Regions from separate parts of the Gudongella sp. QWL-04 genome, predicted to be linked through region 3. Evidence: a T-box and tRNA genes for the amino acid it is inferred to sense, from the RefSeq annotation. Region 3 holds a T-box; the other regions hold tRNA genes.
What was found. A T-box is a leader RNA that pairs with one kind of tRNA and senses whether it is charged. The one in region 3 lies ahead of metG (methionine--tRNA ligase), so its partner is inferred to be a tRNA-Met.
Positions count from the first base shown of each region.

Region 1: it has a tRNA-Met gene. The T-box ahead of metG (methionine--tRNA ligase) is inferred to sense a tRNA for this amino acid. The anticodon was not compared.
Region 2: it has a tRNA-Met gene. The T-box ahead of metG (methionine--tRNA ligase) is inferred to sense a tRNA for this amino acid. The anticodon was not compared.

Region 1 covers NZ_CM178754.1:613,605-621,056, reverse strand. Annotated here, with positions in the region: tRNA gene AC4PHB_RS03120 (tRNA-Ile) at 1-31, opposite strand, end outside; tRNA gene AC4PHB_RS03115 (tRNA-Trp) at 46-119, opposite strand; tRNA gene AC4PHB_RS03110 (tRNA-Phe) at 200-275, opposite strand; tRNA gene AC4PHB_RS03105 (tRNA-Ile) at 298-374, opposite strand; tRNA gene AC4PHB_RS03100 (tRNA-Ser) at 383-474, opposite strand; tRNA gene AC4PHB_RS03095 (tRNA-Ser) at 478-568, opposite strand; tRNA gene AC4PHB_RS03090 (tRNA-Lys) at 572-647, opposite strand; tRNA gene AC4PHB_RS03085 (tRNA-Gln) at 706-782, opposite strand; tRNA gene AC4PHB_RS03080 (tRNA-Arg) at 789-865, opposite strand; tRNA gene AC4PHB_RS03075 (tRNA-Gly) at 891-964, opposite strand; tRNA gene AC4PHB_RS03070 (tRNA-Tyr) at 983-1,067, opposite strand; tRNA gene AC4PHB_RS03065 (tRNA-Thr) at 1,133-1,208, opposite strand; tRNA gene AC4PHB_RS03060 (tRNA-Asp) at 1,313-1,389, opposite strand; tRNA gene AC4PHB_RS03055 (tRNA-Val) at 1,500-1,575, opposite strand; tRNA gene AC4PHB_RS03050 (tRNA-Glu) at 1,584-1,658, opposite strand; tRNA gene AC4PHB_RS03045 (tRNA-Met) at 1,676-1,752, opposite strand; tRNA gene AC4PHB_RS03040 (tRNA-Met) at 1,826-1,902, opposite strand; tRNA gene AC4PHB_RS03035 (tRNA-Leu) at 1,936-2,023, opposite strand; tRNA gene AC4PHB_RS03030 (tRNA-Asn) at 2,030-2,104, opposite strand; rRNA gene rrf (5S ribosomal RNA) at 2,284-2,400, opposite strand; rRNA gene AC4PHB_RS03020 (23S ribosomal RNA) at 2,540-5,479, opposite strand; tRNA gene AC4PHB_RS03015 (tRNA-Ala) at 5,550-5,625, opposite strand; rRNA gene AC4PHB_RS03010 (16S ribosomal RNA) at 5,893-7,428, opposite strand.
Region 2 covers NZ_CM178754.1:968,092-975,543, reverse strand. Annotated here, with positions in the region: rRNA gene AC4PHB_RS05010 (16S ribosomal RNA) at 219-1,754, shown strand; rRNA gene AC4PHB_RS05005 (23S ribosomal RNA) at 1,898-4,837, shown strand; rRNA gene rrf (5S ribosomal RNA) at 4,977-5,093, shown strand; tRNA gene AC4PHB_RS04995 (tRNA-Asn) at 5,124-5,198, shown strand; tRNA gene AC4PHB_RS04990 (tRNA-Met) at 5,234-5,310, shown strand; tRNA gene AC4PHB_RS04985 (tRNA-Glu) at 5,351-5,425, shown strand; tRNA gene AC4PHB_RS04980 (tRNA-Val) at 5,434-5,509, shown strand; tRNA gene AC4PHB_RS04975 (tRNA-Asp) at 5,620-5,696, shown strand; tRNA gene AC4PHB_RS04970 (tRNA-Thr) at 5,801-5,876, shown strand; tRNA gene AC4PHB_RS04965 (tRNA-Tyr) at 5,942-6,026, shown strand; tRNA gene AC4PHB_RS04960 (tRNA-Gly) at 6,045-6,119, shown strand; tRNA gene AC4PHB_RS04955 (tRNA-Gly) at 6,164-6,237, shown strand; tRNA gene AC4PHB_RS04950 (tRNA-Arg) at 6,247-6,323, shown strand; gene AC4PHB_RS04945 (ketopantoate reductase family protein) at 6,445-7,365, shown strand; gene AC4PHB_RS04940 (Na+/H+ antiporter NhaC family protein) at 7,362-7,452, opposite strand, start outside.
Region 3 covers NZ_CM178754.1:1,798,930-1,806,381, forward strand. Annotated here, with positions in the region: gene AC4PHB_RS08900 (DUF1858 domain-containing protein) at 1-146, shown strand, start outside; gene AC4PHB_RS08905 (glutaredoxin family protein) at 210-440, opposite strand; gene rsmA (16S rRNA (adenine(1518)-N(6)/adenine(1519)-N(6))-dimethyltransferase RsmA) at 630-1,490, opposite strand; gene rnmV (ribonuclease M5) at 1,480-2,025, opposite strand; gene AC4PHB_RS08920 (TatD family hydrolase) at 2,043-2,813, opposite strand; gene metG (methionine--tRNA ligase) at 2,823-4,805, opposite strand; T-box leader at 4,842-5,069, opposite strand; gene AC4PHB_RS08930 (resuscitation-promoting factor) at 5,466-6,491, shown strand; gene pulA (type I pullulanase) at 6,518-7,452, opposite strand, start outside.

The DNA.
Region 1 (7,452 bases), 1.2 Mb from region 3:
CGTGCGCTCTAACCGCCTGAGCTACAAGTCCTTGCTAAATAAAAATGGCAGGGGCGGAAGGAATCGAACCCTCATCGACGGTTTTGGAGACCGCTGTTATACCGTTTAACTACGCCCCTGTATTAAAATAATTCACAATACAATCCATCAACGCATCATGGGATGCAATGAATAAATTGGAGATTGTGAATAGATGGGATGGTGCCCAGAGCCGGAATCGAACCAGCGACACGTGGATTTTCAGTCCACTGCTCTACCGACTGAGCTATCTGGGCAGGTAACTACATTTTATGTAGTTGGTGGGCCTTCAGGGACTCGAACCCCGGACCTACCGGTTATGAGCCGGGCGCTCTAACCGACTGAGCTAAAGGCCCCCATCTTATGGCGGAGAAGGAGGGATTTGAACCCTCGCGCCCCTTATCAGGACCTACTCCCTTAGCAGGGGAGCCTCTTCAGCCACTTGAGTACTTCTCCTTATGGCGGAGAGGGTGGGATTCGAACCCACGTGGGCCGCAAAGCCCTAACGGTTTTCAAGACCGCCCCGTTATGACCGCTTCGGTACCTCTCCAAATGGTGATCCATCCGCGACTCGAACGCGGGACACCCTGATTAAAAGTCAGGTGCTCTACCGACTGAGCTAATGGATCATATTATATTATTGGTAAAAAAATATACTGCATGCAGTATAAGTGAACTAGGTAAAAATGGCTGGGGTGACAGGACTCGAACCTGTGGAATGCTAGAGTCAAAGTCTAGTGCCTTACCGACTTGGCTACACCCCAACACTATGGTGCACCTAGGAGGATTCGAACCCCCGGCACACGGATTAGAAGTCCGTTGCTCTATCCTACTGAGCTATAGGTGCATGATTATAAGCTTTAAGAGTTTACTGGAGCGGGTGAAGGGAATCGAACCCTCGCAACCAGCTTGGAAGGCTGGGGCTCTACCACTGAGCTACACCCGCATATTTATTAAGTTTAATTGGTGGAGGAGAGTGGATTTGAACCACTGAAAGCTTAGCTAACGGATTTACAGTCCGTCCCCTTTGGCCACTCGGGAACTCCTCCATATCTATTCCCTTGTTATGTATCAAACCCTAAAGGACATTTTCTCTTGTCCTGCGGAGCACTTTTGGAGCTGGCGAGAGGAATTGAACCCCCAACCTACTGATTACAAGTCAGTTGCTCTGCCGATTGAGCTACGCCAGCAATATTGCAGTGAATAATTTATCAGTGAACAGTGAATAGTTATTCGGGTCTCTCTTTTGGGTCTTTCGTTATTCACTCTTACTTATTCACTATTAGTTGAATTGTGGCGACCTGGAAGGGACTCGAACCCTCGACCTCCAGCGTGACAGGCTGGCATTCTAACCAACTGAACTACCAGGCCAATGGTAGTTAAAATCACAGTTCACAATTCACAGTTAACAATTATTTGCGACTTACTTACGGGTCTTTTTAATTGTGCATTGTGCATTGTAAATTGTTCATTGATAAAAGTGGTGGGCACAACAGGGCTCGAACCTGTGACCCCCTGCTTGTAAGGCAGGTGCTCTCCCAACTGAGCTATGCGCCCACTTTTTTTGGTGACCCTACCGGGATTCGAACCCGGGTTACCGCCGTGAAAGGGCGGTGTCTTAACCGCTTGACCATAGGGCCTTGATTTAATTGAAAATTGGTAGCGGCGAACGGATTTGAACCGCTGACACTGCGGGTATGAACCGCATGCTCTAGCCAACTGAGCTACGCCGCCACGTTAGACATTATGTTTGCACCCTCCGGGTACACCAAAATGGGTGTCTCCGCTGTCGCTATGACAGATATAATGGTTGCGGGAGCAGGATTTGAACCTACGACCTCCGGGTTATGAGCCCGACGAGCTACCAGACTGCTCCATCCCGCGTCAATATTTTAACCCTTTTGTGCCATAGAGTTATGGTGCCGAGGACCGGAATCGAACCGGTACGACTTTAAGGGTCGCAGGATTTTAAGTCCTGTGCGTCTGCCAGTTCCGCCACCCCGGCATACTCTGGCTCTCAGGGTGGGACTCGAACCCACAACCTACCGGTTAACAGCCGGTTGCTCCGCCATTGAGCTACCTAAGAATAGAGTCGGCTGCGTTAGCCAAATCATAGATTTGGACTGCGCGACATCTGACCTACTAAAGCTCACTTTCGTTCGCTAAGTTAGGTCATTAGTCGGCTGCGTTAGCCAAATCATAGATCTGGACTGCGCGACATCTGACCTACTAAAGCTCACTTTCGTTCGCTAAGTTAGGTCATTAGACTGGCAACTTCCTACTCTCCCAGGTCGTTTCCAACCAAGTACCATCGGCGTTAAGAGGCTTAACTTCTGTGTTCGGTATGGGTACAGGTGTCTCCCTCTTGCTATCGTCACCAGACGAAAACTAAATCTACTATAGAACAAACACTACTTACTACAATTCACAATTTACAATTCACAGTTCTCAGCTAAGATTCTTCGCTTACGCTCAGAATGACAATCACTATTCACTGTTCACTATTCACTGTTCACTGACTTAGGTCAAGTCCTCGACATATTAGTATCTCTTAGCTTCAAGCATTGCTGCTCTTTCACCTGAGACCTATCTACCAGGTCGTCTTCCTGGTGTCTTACTCACTTTCATGATGGGAAATCTCATCTTGAGGGGGGCTTCGTGCTTAGATGCCTTCAGCACTTATCCCGTCCAAACTTAGCTACTCAGCCATGCCTTTGGCAAGACAACTGATTCACCATAGGTTTGTCCATCCCGGTCCTCTCGTACTAAGGACAGCTCCTCTCAAATTTCCTGCGCCCACGACGGATAGGGACCGAACTGTCTCACGACGTTCTGAACCCAGCTCGCGTGCCTCTTTAATGGGCGAACAGCCCAACCCTTGGGACCTACTTCAGCCCCAGGATGAGACGAGCCGACATCGAGGTGCCAAACACCCCCGTCGATGTGGACTCTTGGGGGGTATAAGCCTGTTATCCCCGGGGTAGCTTTTATCCGTTGAGCGATGGCCCTTCCACGCGGTACCACCGGATCACTAAGTCCAACTTTCGTTCCTGCTCCACTTGTTGGTGTCGCAGTCAAGCTTCCTTCTGCCTTTACACTCTTCGCACGATTTCCGACCGTGCTGAGGAAACCTTTGAGCGCCTCCGTTACTTTTTAGGAGGCGACCGCCCCAGTCAAACTGCCCAACTGACAGTGTCCCCACACCGGGTTCACGGTGCCAGGTTAGAATTTCAGCATCACAAGAGTGGTATCCCAAGGTTGGCTCCACAAATACTGGCGCACTTGCTTCTATGCCTCCCACCTATCCTGTACATGCAATGCCAAAATCCAATGTCAGCCTGCAGTAAAGCTCCACGGGGTCTTTCCGTCCTGTCGCGGGTAACTCGCATCTTCACGAGTACTACAATTTCACCGGATCCTTTGTTGAGACAGTGCCCAAATCGTTACACCTTTCGTGCGGGTCGGAACTTACCCGACAAGGAATTTCGCTACCTTAGGACCGTTATAGTTACGGCCGCCGTTTACTGGGGCTTAAGTTCACACCTTCGAAGTTTCCCTCTAAGCATTCCCCTTAACCTTCCAGCACCGGGCAGGTGTCACCCCCTATACTTCGTCTTTCGACTTAGCAGAGAGTTGTGTTTTTGGTAAACAGTCGCTTGGGCCTTTTCACTGCGGCCACCCAAAGCTTGTATATCGTATGATATCCACTCCAAGTGGCACCCCTTCTCCCGAAGTTACGGGGCTATTTTGCCGAGTTCCTTAACAAAGGTTCTTCCGCTCGTCTTAGGATTCTCTCCTCACCTACCTGTGTCGGTTTGCGGTACGGGTGAAAATATTCTCGATAGTGGCTTTTCTTGGCAGTGTGGAGTCTGCAGCTTCTCTACTTGTTTTTCGATCCCCATCACACCTCAGGATTTCTAAGAAAACGGATTTGCCTGTCTTCTCTCCCTACGTGCTTAGACGTGCTCTTCCAATCGCACGCTCTGCATATCCTCCTGCGTCCCCACTTCTCTATTAACGAATACCTCCAGTACAGGAATCATAACCTGTTGTCCATCACCTACGCTTTTCAGCCTTGGCTTAGGTCCCGACTTACCCTGAGTGGACGAGCCTTCCTCAGGAAACCTTAGGTTTTCGACGGGTGAGATTCTCACTCACCTTTCGCTACTTATGCCAGCATTCTCTCTTGTGTAATGTCCAGCGCTCCTTTCGGTACACCTTCGTCCCTTACACAATGCTCCTCTACCGATGTATTAATACATCCCACAGCTTCGGTATCTGATTTTAGCCCCGGAAATCTTCGGCGCAAGGTCTCTCGACCAGTGAGCTATTACGCACTCTTTAAATGTATGGCTGCTTCTAAGCCAACATCCTGGTTGTCTGTGAAACCTCACATCCTTTACCACTTAATCAGAATTTTGGGACCTTAGCTGGTGATCTGGGCTCTTTCCCTTTTGACTATGAAGCTTATCCCCCACAGTCTGACTCCCAAGCTTATGAGTATGGCATTCGGAGTTTGATAGGTTTTGGTAACACTATGTGCCCCTAGACCATTCAGTGCTCTACCTCCATCTCATTCTCTCTTGAGGCTAGCCCTAAAGCTATTTCGAGGAGAACCAGCTATCTCCGAGTTCGATTGGCTTTTCACCCCTATCCACAGGTCATCCCATAGCTTTTAAACGCTACCGGGTTCGAGCCTCCATTTTATTTTACTAAAACTTCACTCTGCCCATGGATAGGTCACCCGGTTTCGGGTCTATGACATGCAACTATATTCGCCCTGTTAAGACTCGGTTTCCCTACGGCTCCGTAACTTAATTACTTAACCTCGCTGCATATCATAACTCGCTGGCCCGTTCTACAAAAAGTACGCGGTCACACTTTTAACGTGCTTCCACTGCTTGTAAGCATAGGGTTTCAGGTTCTATTTCACTCCCCTCCCGGGGTTCTTTTCGCCTTTCCCTCACGGTACTGTTCACTATCGGTCACCAAGTAGTATTTAGCCTTGGGAGGTGGGCCTCCCTGCTTCCCACGGGATTTCTCGTGTCCCGTGGTACTCTGGAGCACAGCCTGTGAGTATTCCATTTCGTCTACAGGGCTATCACCTTGTTTCGCAAAGCTTCCCAGCTTTCTTCGACTATGGATCACTCAATCTTTTGCTGTGTCCTCAACCCCTGATAAATCAGGTTTGGGCTCTTTCCATTTCGCTCGCCGCTACTTTGAAAATCGATGTTTCTTTCTCTTCCTCAGGGTACTTAGATGTTTCAGTTCCCCTGGTCTACCTCTCATGACTTATTTTATTGGGTCATGAGTACTTGAGGGTTGCTCAAGTGGGTTCCCCCATTCGGATATCTACGGATCGACGTCTATTTGCGACTCCCCGTAGCATTTCGGTGCTTATCCCGTCCTTCTTCGGCTCTTGGTGCCAAGGCATTCGCCCTATGCTCTTAATAACTTGACCTATTTCATGTTTGTTCTTTTTATTAGATTTAGTTTTCAATGTTCAATTGATCCAACCTTAAGTTGGGTCGTGGTGGAGATGAGGAGGATCGAACTCCTGACCCCCTGCTTGCAAGGCAGGTGCTCTCCCAGCTGAGCTACACCCCCACAAATTCAGTTAATAGTGAATAGTTAATAGTGAATAGTTGTTATGAATGCCTCTTTGGCTTTTGCTTGCCTTTTAGCTATTCACTGTTCACTCTTACTTATTCACTGATATTTTATTCTCCGCAGTCTCGAATCACAATTTCTTCCACTTGATACTCTCGTGAGAAATTGGTTCTCGTTGCGTTTAACCTACCTACAGCTCCCTTACGATCGCTGGGTTAGGTTATAACAAACAGTGTGAGATACTTATGAATGTATCTTCCTTAGAAAGGAGGTGATCCAGCCGCACCTTCCGATACGGCTACCTTGTTACGACTTCACCCCAGTCATTGCCCCTACCTTCGACAGCTGCCTCCATTGCTGGTTAGCTCACTGGCTTCGGGTATTGACAACTCCCATGGTGTGACGGGCGGTGTGTACAAGACCCGGGAACGCATTCACCGCGGCATTCTGATCCGCGATTACTAGCAACTCCGACTTCATGCAGGCGAGTTGCAGCCTGCAATCCGAACTGGGATCGGCTTTTAGAGATTTGCTTGCCATCGCTGGCTTGCTTCTCGTTGTACCGACCATTGTAGCACGTGTGTAGCCCAGGACATAAAGGGCATGATGATTTGACGTCATCCCCACCTTCCTCCGATTTGTCATCGGCAGTCTCTTTAGAGTGCCCAACTTAATGATGGCAACTAAAGACAAGGGTTGCGCTCGTTGCGGGACTTAACCCAACATCTCACGACACGAGCTGACGACAACCATGCACCACCTGTGTCCGCTGTACCCCGAAGGATAAAGGTCTATCTCTAGACCGGTCAGTGGCATGTCAAGCCCTGGTAAGGTTCTTCGCGTTGCTTCGAATTAAACCACATGCTCCGCTGCTTGTGCGGGTCCCCGTCAATTCCTTTGAGTTTCATACTTGCGTACGTACTCCCCAGGCGGAGTGCTTAATGCGTTAGCTGCGGCACCGAGGTTTGACCCCCAACACCTAGCACTCATCGTTTACGGCGTGGACTACCAGGGTATCTAATCCTGTTTGCTCCCCACGCTTTCGTTCCTCAGCGTCAGTATAAGTCCAGAAAGTCGCCTTCGCCACTGGTATTCCTCCTAATATCTACGCATTTCACCGCTACACTAGGAATTCCACTTTCCTCTCCTTAACTCAAGTCTGACAGTTTCAAATGCTTACGTAGGTTGAGCCTACGCCTTTCACATCTGACTTATCAGACCGCCTGCGAACCCTTTACGCCCAATAATTCCGGACAACGCTCGCCCCCTACGTATTACCGCGGCTGCTGGCACGTAGTTAGCCGGGGCTTCCTCCTTGGGTACCGTCATTATCTTCCCCAAGGACAGAACTTTACAACCCGAAGGCCTTCATCATTCACGCGGCGTCGCTGCATCAGAGTTTCCTCCATTGTGCAATATTCCCCACTGCTGCCTCCCGTAGGAGTCTGGACCGTGTCTCAGTTCCAGTGTGGCCGTTCACCCTCTCAGGCCGGCTACCTATCGAGGCCTTGGTGAGCCGTTACCTCACCAACTAGCTAATAGGACGCGAGACCATCTTTCACCGCTTAATCGCTTTGACTTATCTCTCATGCGAGTGATAAGTATCATAAGGTATTAATCCCAGTTTCCCGAGGCTATCCCTTTGTGAAAGGCAGGTTTCTCACGCGTTACTCACCCGTCCGCCGCTAAGATGATCCTTCGCTTAGTCCGAAAACTTCACTCCGGATCACTTCGCTCGACTTGCATGTGTTAGGCACGCCGCCAGCGTTCGTCCTGAGCCAGGATCAAACTCTCATTTAATAGTTTGACTAGCTCATATTATTT
Region 2 (7,452 bases), 830 kb from region 3:
GTCAGGCCAAACCGTATAGAAAACTGTGACATAAAATGTTGATAAAAAGTCACATTAAAGTCTAAAAACCGATTGACAATGATACACGGCTTTGGTATACTGAATAAGTCACCTCAAGTAGGGGTGAGTGAACCTAGATAACTAAACAGTGTGAGAACTTTGAATGAAACCAAAGATTTCAATTTTTTAAGAACAAATAATATGAGCTAGTCAAACTATTAAATGAGAGTTTGATCCTGGCTCAGGACGAACGCTGGCGGCGTGCCTAACACATGCAAGTCGAGCGAAGTGATCCGGAGTGAAGTTTTCGGACTAAGCGAAGGATCATCTTAGCGGCGGACGGGTGAGTAACGCGTGAGAAACCTGCCTTTCACAAAGGGATAGCCTCGGGAAACTGGGATTAATACCTTATGATACTTATCACTCGCATGAGAGATAAGTCAAAGCGATTAAGCGGTGAAAGATGGTCTCGCGTCCTATTAGCTAGTTGGTGAGGTAACGGCTCACCAAGGCCTCGATAGGTAGCCGGCCTGAGAGGGTGAACGGCCACACTGGAACTGAGACACGGTCCAGACTCCTACGGGAGGCAGCAGTGGGGAATATTGCACAATGGAGGAAACTCTGATGCAGCGACGCCGCGTGAATGATGAAGGCCTTCGGGTTGTAAAGTTCTGTCCTTGGGGAAGATAATGACGGTACCCAAGGAGGAAGCCCCGGCTAACTACGTGCCAGCAGCCGCGGTAATACGTAGGGGGCGAGCGTTGTCCGGAATTATTGGGCGTAAAGGGTTCGCAGGCGGTCTGATAAGTCAGATGTGAAAGGCGTAGGCTCAACCTACGTAAGCATTTGAAACTGTCAGACTTGAGTTAAGGAGAGGAAAGTGGAATTCCTAGTGTAGCGGTGAAATGCGTAGATATTAGGAGGAATACCAGTGGCGAAGGCGACTTTCTGGACTTATACTGACGCTGAGGAACGAAAGCGTGGGGAGCAAACAGGATTAGATACCCTGGTAGTCCACGCCGTAAACGATGAGTGCTAGGTGTTGGGGGTCAAACCTCGGTGCCGCAGCTAACGCATTAAGCACTCCGCCTGGGGAGTACGTACGCAAGTATGAAACTCAAAGGAATTGACGGGGACCCGCACAAGCAGCGGAGCATGTGGTTTAATTCGAAGCAACGCGAAGAACCTTACCAGGGCTTGACATGCCACTGACCGGTCTAGAGATAGACCTTTATCCTTCGGGGTACAGCGGACACAGGTGGTGCATGGTTGTCGTCAGCTCGTGTCGTGAGATGTTGGGTTAAGTCCCGCAACGAGCGCAACCCTTGTCTTTAGTTGCCATCATTAAGTTGGGCACTCTAAAGAGACTGCCGATGACAAATCGGAGGAAGGTGGGGATGACGTCAAATCATCATGCCCTTTATGTCCTGGGCTACACACGTGCTACAATGGTCGGTACAACGAGAAGCAAGCCAGCGATGGCAAGCAAATCTCTAAAAGCCGATCCCAGTTCGGATTGCAGGCTGCAACTCGCCTGCATGAAGTCGGAGTTGCTAGTAATCGCGGATCAGAATGCCGCGGTGAATGCGTTCCCGGGTCTTGTACACACCGCCCGTCACACCATGGGAGTTGTCAATACCCGAAGCCAGTGAGCTAACCAGCAATGGAGGCAGCTGTCGAAGGTAGGGGCAATGACTGGGGTGAAGTCGTAACAAGGTAGCCGTATCGGAAGGTGCGGCTGGATCACCTCCTTTCTAAGGAAGATACATTCATAAGTATCTCACACTGTTTGTTATAAAATATCAATTGTGCACCGATCGAGGTGAAAGTCTTGATAGGTGCAAATGTATTTTGTACTTTGAAAACTAAATCTAATAAAAAGAACAAACATGAAATAGGTCAAGTTATTAAGAGCATAGGGCGAATGCCTTGGCACCAAGAGCCGAAGAAGGACGGGATAAGCACCGAAATGCTACGGGGAGTCGCAAATAGACGTCGATCCGTAGATATCCGAATGGGGGAACCCACTTGAGCAACCCTCAAGTACTCATGACCCAATAAAATAAGTCATGAGAGGTAGACCAGGGGAACTGAAACATCTAAGTACCCTGAGGAAGAGAAAGAAACATCGATTTTCAAAGTAGCGGCGAGCGAAATGGAAAGAGCCCAAACCTGATTTATCAGGGGTTGAGGACACAGCAAAAGATTGAGTGATCCATAGTCGAAGAAAGCTGGGAAGCTTTGCGAAACAAGGTGATAGCCCTGTAGACGAAATGGAATACTCACAGGCTGTGCTCCAGAGTACCACGGGACACGAGAAATCCCGTGGGAAGCAGGGAGGCCCACCTCCCAAGGCTAAATACTACTTGGTGACCGATAGTGAACAGTACCGTGAGGGAAAGGCGAAAAGAACCCCGGGAGGGGAGTGAAATAGAACCTGAAACCCTATGCTTACAAGCAGTGGAAGCACGTTAAAAGTGTGACCGCGTACTTTTTGTAGAACGGGCCAGCGAGTTATGATATGCAGCGAGGTTAAGTAATTAAGTTACGGAGCCGTAGGGAAACCGAGTCTTAACAGGGCGAATATAGTTGCATGTCATAGACCCGAAACCGGGTGACCTATCCATGGGCAGAGTGAAGTTTTAGTAAAATAAAATGGAGGCTCGAACCCGGTAGCGTTTAAAAGCTATGGGATGACCTGTGGATAGGGGTGAAAAGCCAATCGAACTCGGAGATAGCTGGTTCTCCTCGAAATAGCTTTAGGGCTAGCCTCAAGAGAGAATGAGATGGAGGTAGAGCACTGAATGGTCTAGGGGCACATAGTGTTACCAAAACCTATCAAACTCCGAATGCCATACTCATAAGCTTGGGAGTCAGACTGTGGGGGATAAGCTTCATAGTCAAAAGGGAAAGAGCCCAGATCACCAGCTAAGGTCCCAAAATTCTGATTAAGTGGTAAAGGATGTGAGGTTTCACAGACAACCAGGATGTTGGCTTAGAAGCAGCCATACATTTAAAGAGTGCGTAATAGCTCACTGGTCGAGAGACCTTGCGCCGAAGATTTCCGGGGCTAAAATCAGATACCGAAGCTGTGGGATGTATTAATACATCGGTAGAGGAGCATTGTGTAAGGGACGAAGGTGTACCGAAAGGAGCGCTGGACATTACACAAGAGAGAATGCTGGCATAAGTAGCGAAAGGTGAGTGAGAATCTCACCCGTCGAAAACCTAAGGTTTCCTGAGGAAGGCTCGTCCACTCAGGGTAAGTCGGGACCTAAGCCAAGGCTGAAAAGCGTAGGTGATGGACAACAGGTTATGATTCCTGTACTGGAGGTATTCGTTAATAGAGAAGTGGGGACGCAGGAGGATATGCAGAGCGTGCGATTGGAAGAGCACGTCTAAGCACGTAGGGAGAGAAGACAGGCAAATCCGTTTTCTTAGAAATCCTGAGGTGTGATGGGGATCGAAAAACAAGTAGAGAAGCTGCAGACTCCACACTGCCAAGAAAAGCCACTATCGAGAATATTTTCACCCGTACCGCAAACCGACACAGGTAGGTGAGGAGAGAATCCTAAGACGAGCGGAAGAACCTTTGTTAAGGAACTCGGCAAAATAGCCCCGTAACTTCGGGAGAAGGGGTGCCACTTGGAGTGGATATCATACGATATACAAGCTTTGGGTGGCCGCAGTGAAAAGGCCCAAGCGACTGTTTACCAAAAACACAACTCTCTGCTAAGTCGAAAGACGAAGTATAGGGGGTGACACCTGCCCGGTGCTGGAAGGTTAAGGGGAATGCTTAGAGGGAAACTTCGAAGGTGTGAACTTAAGCCCCAGTAAACGGCGGCCGTAACTATAACGGTCCTAAGGTAGCGAAATTCCTTGTCGGGTAAGTTCCGACCCGCACGAAAGGTGTAACGATTTGGGCACTGTCTCAACAAAGGATCCGGTGAAATTGTAGTACTCGTGAAGATGCGAGTTACCCGCGACAGGACGGAAAGACCCCGTGGAGCTTTACTGCAGGCTGACATTGGATTTTGGCATTGCATGTACAGGATAGGTGGGAGGCATAGAAGCAAGTGCGCCAGTATTTGTGGAGCCAACCTTGGGATACCACTCTTGTGATGCTGAAATTCTAACCTGGCACCGTGAACCCGGTGTGGGGACACTGTCAGTTGGGCAGTTTGACTGGGGCGGTCGCCTCCTAAAAAGTAACGGAGGCGCTCAAAGGTTTCCTCAGCACGGTCGGAAATCGTGCGAAGAGTGTAAAGGCAGAAGGAAGCTTGACTGCGACACCAACAAGTGGAGCAGGAACGAAAGTTGGACTTAGTGATCCGGTGGTACCGCGTGGAAGGGCCATCGCTCAACGGATAAAAGCTACCCCGGGGATAACAGGCTTATACCCCCCAAGAGTCCACATCGACGGGGGTGTTTGGCACCTCGATGTCGGCTCGTCTCATCCTGGGGCTGAAGTAGGTCCCAAGGGTTGGGCTGTTCGCCCATTAAAGAGGCACGCGAGCTGGGTTCAGAACGTCGTGAGACAGTTCGGTCCCTATCCGTCGTGGGCGCAGGAAATTTGAGAGGAGCTGTCCTTAGTACGAGAGGACCGGGATGGACAAACCTATGGTGAATCAGTTGTCTTGCCAAAGGCATGGCTGAGTAGCTAAGTTTGGACGGGATAAGTGCTGAAGGCATCTAAGCACGAAGCCCCCCTCAAGATGAGATTTCCCATCATGAAAGTGAGTAAGACACCAGGAAGACGACCTGGTAGATAGGTCTCAGGTGAAAGAGCAGCAATGCTTGAAGCTAAGAGATACTAATATGTCGAGGACTTGACCTAAGTCAGTGAACAGTGAATAGTGAACAGTGAATAGTGATTGTCATTCTGAGCGTAAGCGAAGAATCTTAACTGAGAACTGTGAATTGTAAATTGTGAATTGTAGTAAGTAGTGTTTGTTCTATAGTAGATTTAGTTTTCGTCTGGTGACGATAGCAAGAGGGAGACACCTGTACCCATACCGAACACAGAAGTTAAGCCTCTTAACGCCGATGGTACTTGGTTGGAAACGACCTGGGAGAGTAGGAAGTTGCCAGACTACAAAGGTAGCAAGGCTATCTTGGAGTATTCTTAGGTAGCTCAATGGCGGAGCAACCGGCTGTTAACCGGTAGGTTGTGGGTTCGAGTCCCACCCTGAGAGCCATATTAAAGTTGGGGTGGAACAACTGGCAAAAATATCGCGGGATGGAGCAGTCTGGTAGCTCGTCGGGCTCATAACCCGGAGGTCGTAGGTTCAAATCCTGCTCCCGCAACCATTACATATTTACTCCGCTCCACCACTCCAACAGTAATCAAGGCCCTATGGTCAAGCGGTTAAGACACCGCCCTTTCACGGCGGTAACCCGGGTTCGAATCCCGGTAGGGTCACCAAAAAAAGTGGGCGCATAGCTCAGTTGGGAGAGCACCTGCCTTACAAGCAGGGGGTCACAGGTTCGAGCCCTGTTGTGCCCACCACTAATTTCAAGTGAATAAGTAACAGTGAATAAGTAACAGTGAAAACAAAACTCTTAAGAGATAGACCCAGATCACTATTTACTATTCACTAATAGCTATTAACTATCATTGGCCTGGTAGTTCAGTTGGTTAGAATGCCAGCCTGTCACGCTGGAGGTCGAGGGTTCGAGTCCCTTCCAGGTCGCCACAATTCAACTAATAGTGAATAAGTAAGAGTGAATAACGAAAGACTCAAAAGATAGACCCATATAACTATTCACTGTTCACTGACAAGTTATTCACTGCATTATTGCTGGCGTAGCTCAATCGGCAGAGCAACTGACTTGTAATCAGTAGGTTGGGGGTTCAATTCCTCTCGCCAGCTCCAAAAGTGCTCCGCAGGACAAGAGAAAATGTCCTTTAGGGTTTGATACATAACAAGGGAATAGATATGGAGGAGTTCCCGAGTGGCCAAAGGGGACGGACTGTAAATCCGTTAGCTAAGCTTTCAGTGGTTCAAATCCACTCTCCTCCACCAATTAAACTTAATAAATATGCGGGAGTGGCTCAGTGGTAGAGCATCGCCTTGCCAAGGCGAGGGTCGCGAGTTCGAATCTCGTCTTCCGCTCCATAAGAACTTGAATGAAGAAAATTGTTTCTTCATTTTTTTAAAATGCGGGTGTAGCTCAGTGGTAGAGCCCCAGCCTTCCAAGCTGGTTGCGAGGGTTCGATTCCCTTCACCCGCTCCAATAACCTATGTACCCATAGCTCAGCTGGATAGAGTAACTGGCTACGAACCAGTAGGCCGGGGGTTCGAATCCCTCTGGGTACACCACTTTAAGCTCCATGATCGGGAGCTTATTTTTTATTTAAAATCTGAATTCAATGATTTTCAGATCGATGGAAAATGGTATAATCATAGTTAATATGATTTTGGAAAAGAGGAATGGTTAGAAATGGAAATAACAAGGGTTTCTATAGTTGGAATGGGTTCACTAGGCCTCATTTTCGGCAGTTTTCTTTATGATAAACTAGGTAGTGATAACGTTGAGTTTATTGTTGACAATAAGAGATCAGAAATATTTGATTATGGACACAGAGTTGTAAATGGAAAAAGCTATAACTTCAATGTGATCTCTGGAGAAAAAGCTGTAAATAAGTCTCAACTGATCATATTCGCTGTTAAGTCTACAAACCTGGAAAATGCCATAGAAACAGCTAGAGACTGTGTAGATGGATCTACTACAATAATTTCATTAATGAATGGAATATCGAGTGAGAAAATCTTAGGCCAAGCCTTTGGTATAGATAAAATCTTGTTTGCTACTGCTGAGGGAATGGATCCAATAAGAAGCAAACACACTCTAAGTTACACAAATATGGGCTATGTATGTATTGGAACCGACAGTGAGGACCAAAACAAGAAAAAACGATTGAAAGAACTCATAAAGCTTTTTGATAGAACAGACTTTCCATATAAACTTGAAAAAAATGTTATGCACAGATTATGGAGTAAATTCATGCTGAATGTGGGTGTTAATCAAGTGGTTATGATGCATGAGGGGACCTTTGATACTATACAAAAAGAAGGACCTGAAAGGACGATGATGATCGAGGCCATGAGAGAAGTAATCGAGCTTGCAGGCGAAGAAGGTATCTTGATTGGTGAAAAAGATCTTGAATTCTACGTTGGGCTTGTTGATTCCTTGAACCCCAACGGCATGCCTTCTATGAGACATGATGGTCTTCATAGGATTAAATCCGAGGTGGAGATGTTTGCAGGTACAGTGATCGAATATGGTAAAAAGCACAATATCCATACCCCAGTTAATCAAAAAATTTATGATACTATAAAGCTTATTGAGTCCAAATATTAAGAACTTGGTTTGTCTCTTTCAGTCAGCAATCCATATAGAGGTAAAATATAAAGATATACAGCATAAAGTATACTTGAAGTTGGTGCA
Region 3 (7,452 bases):
GAAAGAAGCCTGAAGCTATAGAGATTCTATTGAGATTCGGCATGGGTTGCGTTGGATGTCCATCCAGCCAAATGGAGAGTCTTGAGGAAGCAGCAATGGTTCACGGTCTTGACCTTAACAAGCTTATGGAGACTCTTAACGCTTAATAACAGAATTACTTAGACACAACGAAAGCTGAAGCGATCGCGCTTCAGCTTTTCTTTTTTTTGCTATGATTTTAGTAGATTGTCTATCTTTTCTTTGTCGAAGCCTACTACTTCCTGACCGTCGATTACTATTACCGGAACCCCCATATGTCCCATAGCCATAAGCTCTTTTCTTGCTTCCTTATCGGTCGATACATTCTTCTCTACATATGAAACACCCTTTTCAGTAAGGTGGTTCTTAGCCAGTGTGCAATATGGGCAAGTGCTGCTTGTATAAACTGTTACCTCGTGCATTGTTAATCCCCCTTTATATGATCTACAACTTCATTATACCCCCTATGGGTATTTGTGTCAAGTACCTCTCTGCTTATGATACCCCGGGGAGAGAGATGGCAAACGAGTAAAAAAAGTGAATAGTGAATAGTGAACAGTGAATAACTATAAATAAAAAACTATTCACTATTCACTATTAGTTATTCACTCCTAAAGCTTCGGCAGTTCCCTCGCAAGCCTTATGTAGTCCTCAAGGGCAAGGTCCTCACCTCGAACCGTCTCTTCTATGCCGGCACGGACCAGGGCTGCTCTCAGCTCGTCCTTATCTGCCTCAAGTCCATAGGTTGAAAGAGCGTTGATAAGGGTCTTTCTCCTTTTTGAAAATGCTGCTCGTACAAGTTTAAAATAACTTTCCCTGTTGGTATACGGAAGCTCATCCTTTATGGTAAGCCTTATTACAGAGCTGTCTATCTTAGGCTGAGGCATAAATACCGTCTTAGGAACCTTCAGTATAATTTCAGGCTTTGTATAAAAGCTTACAAACAGAGTCAGAGAGCCGTAGTCCTTTGTGTCCGGCTTTGCCACCATACGGTCTGCGACCTCTTTTTGCACCATGACGCTAATAGATTTAAAGGGAAGCTCCTCCTCGATAAGTCTTCCAATTATTGGCGTAGTAACATAGTAGGGCAAGTTGGCGACCACCTTGACGGGGCCGCCTCCAAGCTTTTCATCAATTATTTCCTTTAAGGGGAGCTTAAGCACATCCCCATAAACCACCTCGACGTTATCGTAGGGATGGAGGGTCTCTTCCAGTATTGGCTTGAGCCTGTTGTCAAGCTCTATGGCAACTACCTTCTTTGCATTTAGGGCAAGCTCCTCCGTGAGAGTTCCCATACCGGGTCCTATCTCAAGAACATAGTCGTCCTTTGTAATACCGGCACCTCTTACAATTCCTCTTACGATGTTGCCATCTATAAGAAAGTTTTGTCCAAGGCCTTTGGAAAAGGTAAAGCCGTGTCGGTCCAGAACCTCTCTCACTTGTTTTGGGGAATACAGTCTTTTATTCTCCATCCTCATCTATCCTTTCCATTGCCCTAATAAATTCGTCTCTGGTAACTCCAAGGTGGTTGAGCCTTTTTAGTATCTGCTTCCCGTTGCAGTAGCCTATCCCAAGTATCTCTCCAAGCTTCTCCCGTCTCTTGCTTGAGCCCTTTCCACCTGCAAGGTTGAACATGAGGATATCCTCCCAGTCAAATGTATCAACCTTCTCAACATTGTTCGGCCTTGCTTTCCGTATGGCTTCACGGATATCGTCAGGTGTTGCGTTCTCAACACCAATGTCACCCTTCTTAAGGGCTTTCCCCTGTGGAAGGAAGGCGTGCTTGCAGTTGGGGATATGCTTTGAAAGGTCCTTTCTTATCCTCTCGCCGCCGAAGTCCGGATCGGTAAGGATAATAAGCCCTCTCCTTTCCTGGAGGGACTTCAATGTCCTTATTAATGACTTCCCATAGCCAAAACCGTTGGTTGCGATGACTTCGCACTCAAAAGCGGCTTTAACTGCAGTTATATCGTCTCTGCCTTCTACAACTATTACTTCCTTGATCATCAAATCTATCCTTCCTGTTAGGGCAGCCTGAAAAAGCTTCTGGTATTATCAGCAGTTGCCTTTGCAAGCTCATCCACCGTTATGCCCTTGATCTCTGCTATCTTCTCAGCCACCAGGCTCACAAGCTTTGGCTCGTTCCTTTTGCCCCTGAAGGGCTCCGGAGTCATGTATGGACAGTCAGTTTCTATCATAAGATTTTCAAGAGGCACCACGGAGGCTACCTCTCTAGGCACCCTTGCATTCTTAAAGGTAACTGCTCCGCCTAAGGCGATATAGAAGCCAAGCTTTGCGTAATCCATTGCCATCTCAGCGCTTCCAGAGTAGCAATGCATAAGGACCTTCAGTTTCCCGTCAGCCGCAGCCTCCTTTAGGATATCATAGGTCTCCTTGGCAGCATCTCTTGTGTGGATGACAACAGGCAAGCCCAATTCCTTAGCTAACTGGATCTGCGCCTTGAACCATTTTCTCTGTATGTCCCTTGGCGAATTGTCGTAATAGAAATCCAGACCGATCTCCCCGATCGCCACTATCTTATCTTCTTTCGCAATCTCTCTGAGCCAATCAAGGCCATCTTCCTCAAGCTCACTGGCAGAATGGGGATGGACTCCAGCAACCGCATAAATATGATCGTACTTCTTTGCCAATTCAAGGGTCGAAAGGCTGGATTCCTTGTCGGCGCCGATATTTATGACCATATCGATGCCGTCTTCTCTAAGGCTTTCAATTATACTTTCCCTGTCCTGGTCAAATCTCGGGTCGTCCAGGTGGGCGTGACTATCTATAAACATATTGCCTCCTTATGAAATGGATGAACCGTCTGCTATATCCTCCAGGGTTGACAGCAGAGTGAGATTTCCATCTGGATCCTCAGCAGCCATGATCATCCCTCTCGACTCAACTCCCCTAAGCTTTACCGGTTTAAGATTTGCGACTACTATTACCTTCTTGCCTATGAGATCCTCTGCCTTGTACCATTGCTTTATCCCGGATACTACAGTGCGAGTCTCATCTCCTACCTTCAGGGTAAGGACAAGAAGCTTGTCAGCCTTTGGATGATCCTCGCATGCGATTACCTTGGCGACCTTAAGCTGGACCTTGGCAAAGTCGTCGATGGTTATCTCTTCAACTGCCTCTTCAGCTATTGGAGCCTCGGGCTTTTTCTCTTCAACCTTAGCCTCTTTCTTAGCACCAGTTCTTTTTTCTATCAATTTATTGTTTGCTGCATTTAGTCTTTCCAGCTCGACCTTTATATCAAGCCTTGGGAAGATTATTCCGCCCTTTTCAAGCTTAGTACCTTCCTTTAGAAGTCCCCAGGTCTTTGCATCCTCCCAGTTTACTGCTCCTTCAATTCCAAGCTGTCTTCTTATCTCGTCTGAGGTCCTTACCATAAACGGCTGGATGAGGATCGATACTATCCTTAAGCTCTCGGAAAGGTTGTATAGAACTGTATCCAATCTTTCAGTGTTTCCGTCCTTGGCTAGTATCCAAGGCATAGTTTCATCTACGTATTTATTAGTTCTTCTTATAAGCTTCCAGATCTCCTCAAGTGCATTGGAGAAATTAAGCTTGTCCATCAATTCCTCGACCTTGCCGGCTGTTTCCGTCGCTTGGATGATTAGGGTTTGGTCCAGATCCTCGACAGCCTTTGGTGAAGGCATGATGCCGTCGTTATACTTTTCAACCATCGAAACTGTCCTTGATACCAGGTTCCCCAGATCATTCGCAAGGTCAGAGTTAAGCCTTTGAAGGAACTTCTCTCTTGAGAATGAGCCATCCTGTCCAAAGGAGAATTCTCTCATCAGGAAGTATTTGAAGGCATCTATTCCGTAAAGCTCTATTATCGGCTCAGGATATATAACATTGCCCTTTGATTTTGACATCTTGTCGTCCTCGAATAGGATCCAGCCGTGGCCGAATACCTTTTTAGGAAGTGGAAGGTCAAGAGCCATCAATATAGCAGGCCATATAATTGTGTGGAACCTTACTATCTCCTTACCTACGAGGTGAACATCCGCCGGCCAGAATTTATTGAAGTTGGTCTCGTCGTCTGTTCCGTACCCAAGGGATGTAAGATAGCAGGAAAGTGCATCTATCCATACATATACTACGTGCTTCTCATCGAAGGGTACCTTTACTCCCCAATCGAAGCTGCTTCTTGAAACGCTCAGGTCATCAAGACCATCCTTGAGGAAGTTATTGATCATTTCGTTCTTCCTGCTCTCAGGCTGGATGAACTCAGGGTTGTCCTCGTAAAGCTGGAGAAGCTTGTCTCTATACTTTGAAAGTCTGAAGAAGTATGCTTCCTCCTTGGCGAGATGCGTCTCTCTGCCGCAGTCAGGACATTTATTGCCGTCTATCAGCTGTGAATCGGACCAGAAGGACTCACAAGGTGTGCAGTATGCTCCCTCGTATTGATCCTTATATATCTCGCCTTTGTCATAAAGCTTTTTGAAGATATCGGCTATGGCCTTCTCGTGCTTTGGATCTGTGCTTCTTATGAAGGAATCATAGTCTATCTCAAGCATATTCCAAAGAACCTTTATGTCAGCTACTATTTTGTCTACGTAGGCTTGTGGGCTCATACCCGCTTGAGCTGCCTTTTCCTGGATCTTTTGTCCGTGCTCGTCGGAGCCTGTAGTAAAGAATACGTCATAGCCCTGGAGCTTCTTGTAGCGCTTGATCGTGTCTGCGGCAACTGTTGTGTAGGTGTGACCTATGTGCAGGTTGTCGCTAGGGTAGTAGATAGGGGTCGTTAAATAGAAATTTTTCAAAGCTATCATCCTCTCTTTCTGGGGAAATAAAAAAGCCTCCGGTCTCATAGAGACGAAGGCGACTTCGCGGTACCACTCTAATTATCTCAGGCCTCACGGCATGGATCTCAGCAGGTTTTAAACCTTACATAATAACGGATGTCACCGTCCAAGCTTACATTTCAGCAAGGAGATTCAGGGGCCATATTCAAGGATCGCCATTGCCCGGATCTCACCATCCCGGACTCTCTTGTAAAGGCATGTGTCCTTTACTCTTCCCGTCAATATCTTTAGTTTACGATTAACAAGTATTATAGCGCAACGGGGGGAGGAATGTCAAGGGGAGCTATCAGTGAATAGTTGTCAGTGAATAGTGAATAGTTATTAATCCTTCATTTCATTCAGGATGACAACAAAACTGTTATTCTGAGCGACGGTGAAGAATCTTAGCTCTTGGTTCTTAGCTTTTAGATTATCGTTCATTATTCATTTATTATTGTCCATTTTCTCAAATCTTGGCTCTTAACTATTCACTATTCACTGTTCACTATTCACTATCATATGTTCAGAATATTCCGCCTATGGGGCCAAAAATTTGACAAGCCAAGATTTTTCGTTTACAATACAGAGACGGTCAAAAATAGTTACAAAAGGGTTACAAGTTTTGTAACAAAATCAAGGAGGAGAGTTATGGACAATAACAGGACCAAAATGGTCGGTAAGGTTAAAGTCCTCTTACTTCTGGCTATAGCAATGACATTATCATTAGGGGTTAGCTTCTTCCAGGGAAATGAAGTAAGCCTAAATGTGGATGGTGAGATCATCAGTAAGATCTCCTATTCATCGACAGTTGAGGAGCTTCTTGAAGAGGAAGGTATCAAGCTTAGAAGGGGCGCAGTCGTAGAGCCCAGTCTGGATACTTTGATCAAGGAAAAACTTGAAATCACAATCATAAATCCGAAGGATTACACAATCATCATCGGGGATGAAACTATGAAGTTTAGATCCCTGAGCTCAAAGGTATCTGATGTCCTTGCAGACGCAGATATAGCTGTTGGGCTGAAGGACTTTACGAAACCTTCTCTTGACTCTACCGTTAAAAACGGTGACACCATAGAACTGTTAAGAGTCATGGAGGTTCCTAGAGTCGAAGAGGCAGTCATACCTTTTGAAAAGGAGATCATTTCCAACGAACGATTGGACAGAGGAGTGGTCAATATCCTGCAGGAGGGCAAGGACGGCTTGAGAAGATCACATATCAACGATATTTACATCAATGGTGTCTTCACATCATCCGTCATAATCAGCGATACCATATTGGAAGAACCAGTATCGCAGGTTATTGAAAGAGGTGTCAACAATGTAGTAATGACATCACGTGGAGAAACCCGCTTTAAGGATACTATGATCCTGGAGGCAACGGCCTACGACCTTTCCTATGCAAGTACAGGAAAGAGGCCAGGAGACCGATATTACGGCATAACCGCCACTGGAACGAGGGCAAGACCTGGAACTGTTGCCGTCGACCCAAGGGTTATACCGTTGGGGACAAAGCTTTACATCGAGTCCCTGGATGGAACAATGGATTATGGATTTGCTATAGCAGAAGATGTTGGAGGAGCCATTAAAGGCGAAAGAATAGACCTGTTTTTCAATTCGGCAACAGATGTAAGAAACTTTGGCCGAAGAGATGTAAAAGTATATATATTAGATTAGAAAAGGTGCCGCAGCTTGCGGCACCTTTATTCTATCTTCAGTTCATATACTAAGGTCGTAATACCGGGGACACTTATCCCGTGAGGATGCTTGAATTCCACATTTCCCCTGACTATTCCTTCCTCATCAAAAAGACATCTGATTTCGATTTCTTCAATAGGTTTCTTACTCTTGGATTCCATATGCCTTTTGATGACTGCATGGGGCAGAAGGCATTCGCTCTGATCAGCATTGTGGATCACCAGGATGCACCCACCGTTGCTTTTTATGGTGTATGACAGCATATGGCAGTTCCCGGTGTTCTCCAGGAAGTGAAGCCTGTCTCTTATTTCATCGCCATCATCGATCCTGAATTCAGGTCTAAGCTTCCTGAAGGCTATAAGCTCCTTCAGGTAGTTATAGAAACCAAGGTTTTTCTCCTTAAGGGTCCAGTCGATTGCGTTTATTGAAAGAGGAGCATTATAGGTATTGTGTTGGCCTCCCTTGGTTCTTAGAAACTCATTTCCTGCGTGAATAAATGGAATCCCCTGTGAGAGAAATAAGATCGCATGAACAAGCTTATTGTACTTGATATATTCATCTTTTGTCTTTCCAGGCAGGGTTTTTAACAGCTTATCCTGGAGTATGAGATTATCATGGGAGTTTGCGTAGTTAATGGTTTCCCTCGCCCTTGATGCAAAGCCTATCCTTCCCTCGTCATAGAAGATAGAGCCTGCGATGCCTGTCTCAACACCCCTCCGCTCATCCAGGTTCCCCTGGGCAAAGCCGTTCTTTCTGCCGTCGTTGTCTCCCTTTATAGCGTTCCTGAAGCTGTCATTGAATATTGCAAAGCCTTTTCTGCTTTGAGTGCCTCTTGAGGTCGTTTTATTTGAAGGCAGGGTCGTGATTCCCCCTGTCCATGGTTCTCCATATATAAGGATGTCAGGTCTTATCCTTCTAAGTCTTTCCACTGCAAGCTCTA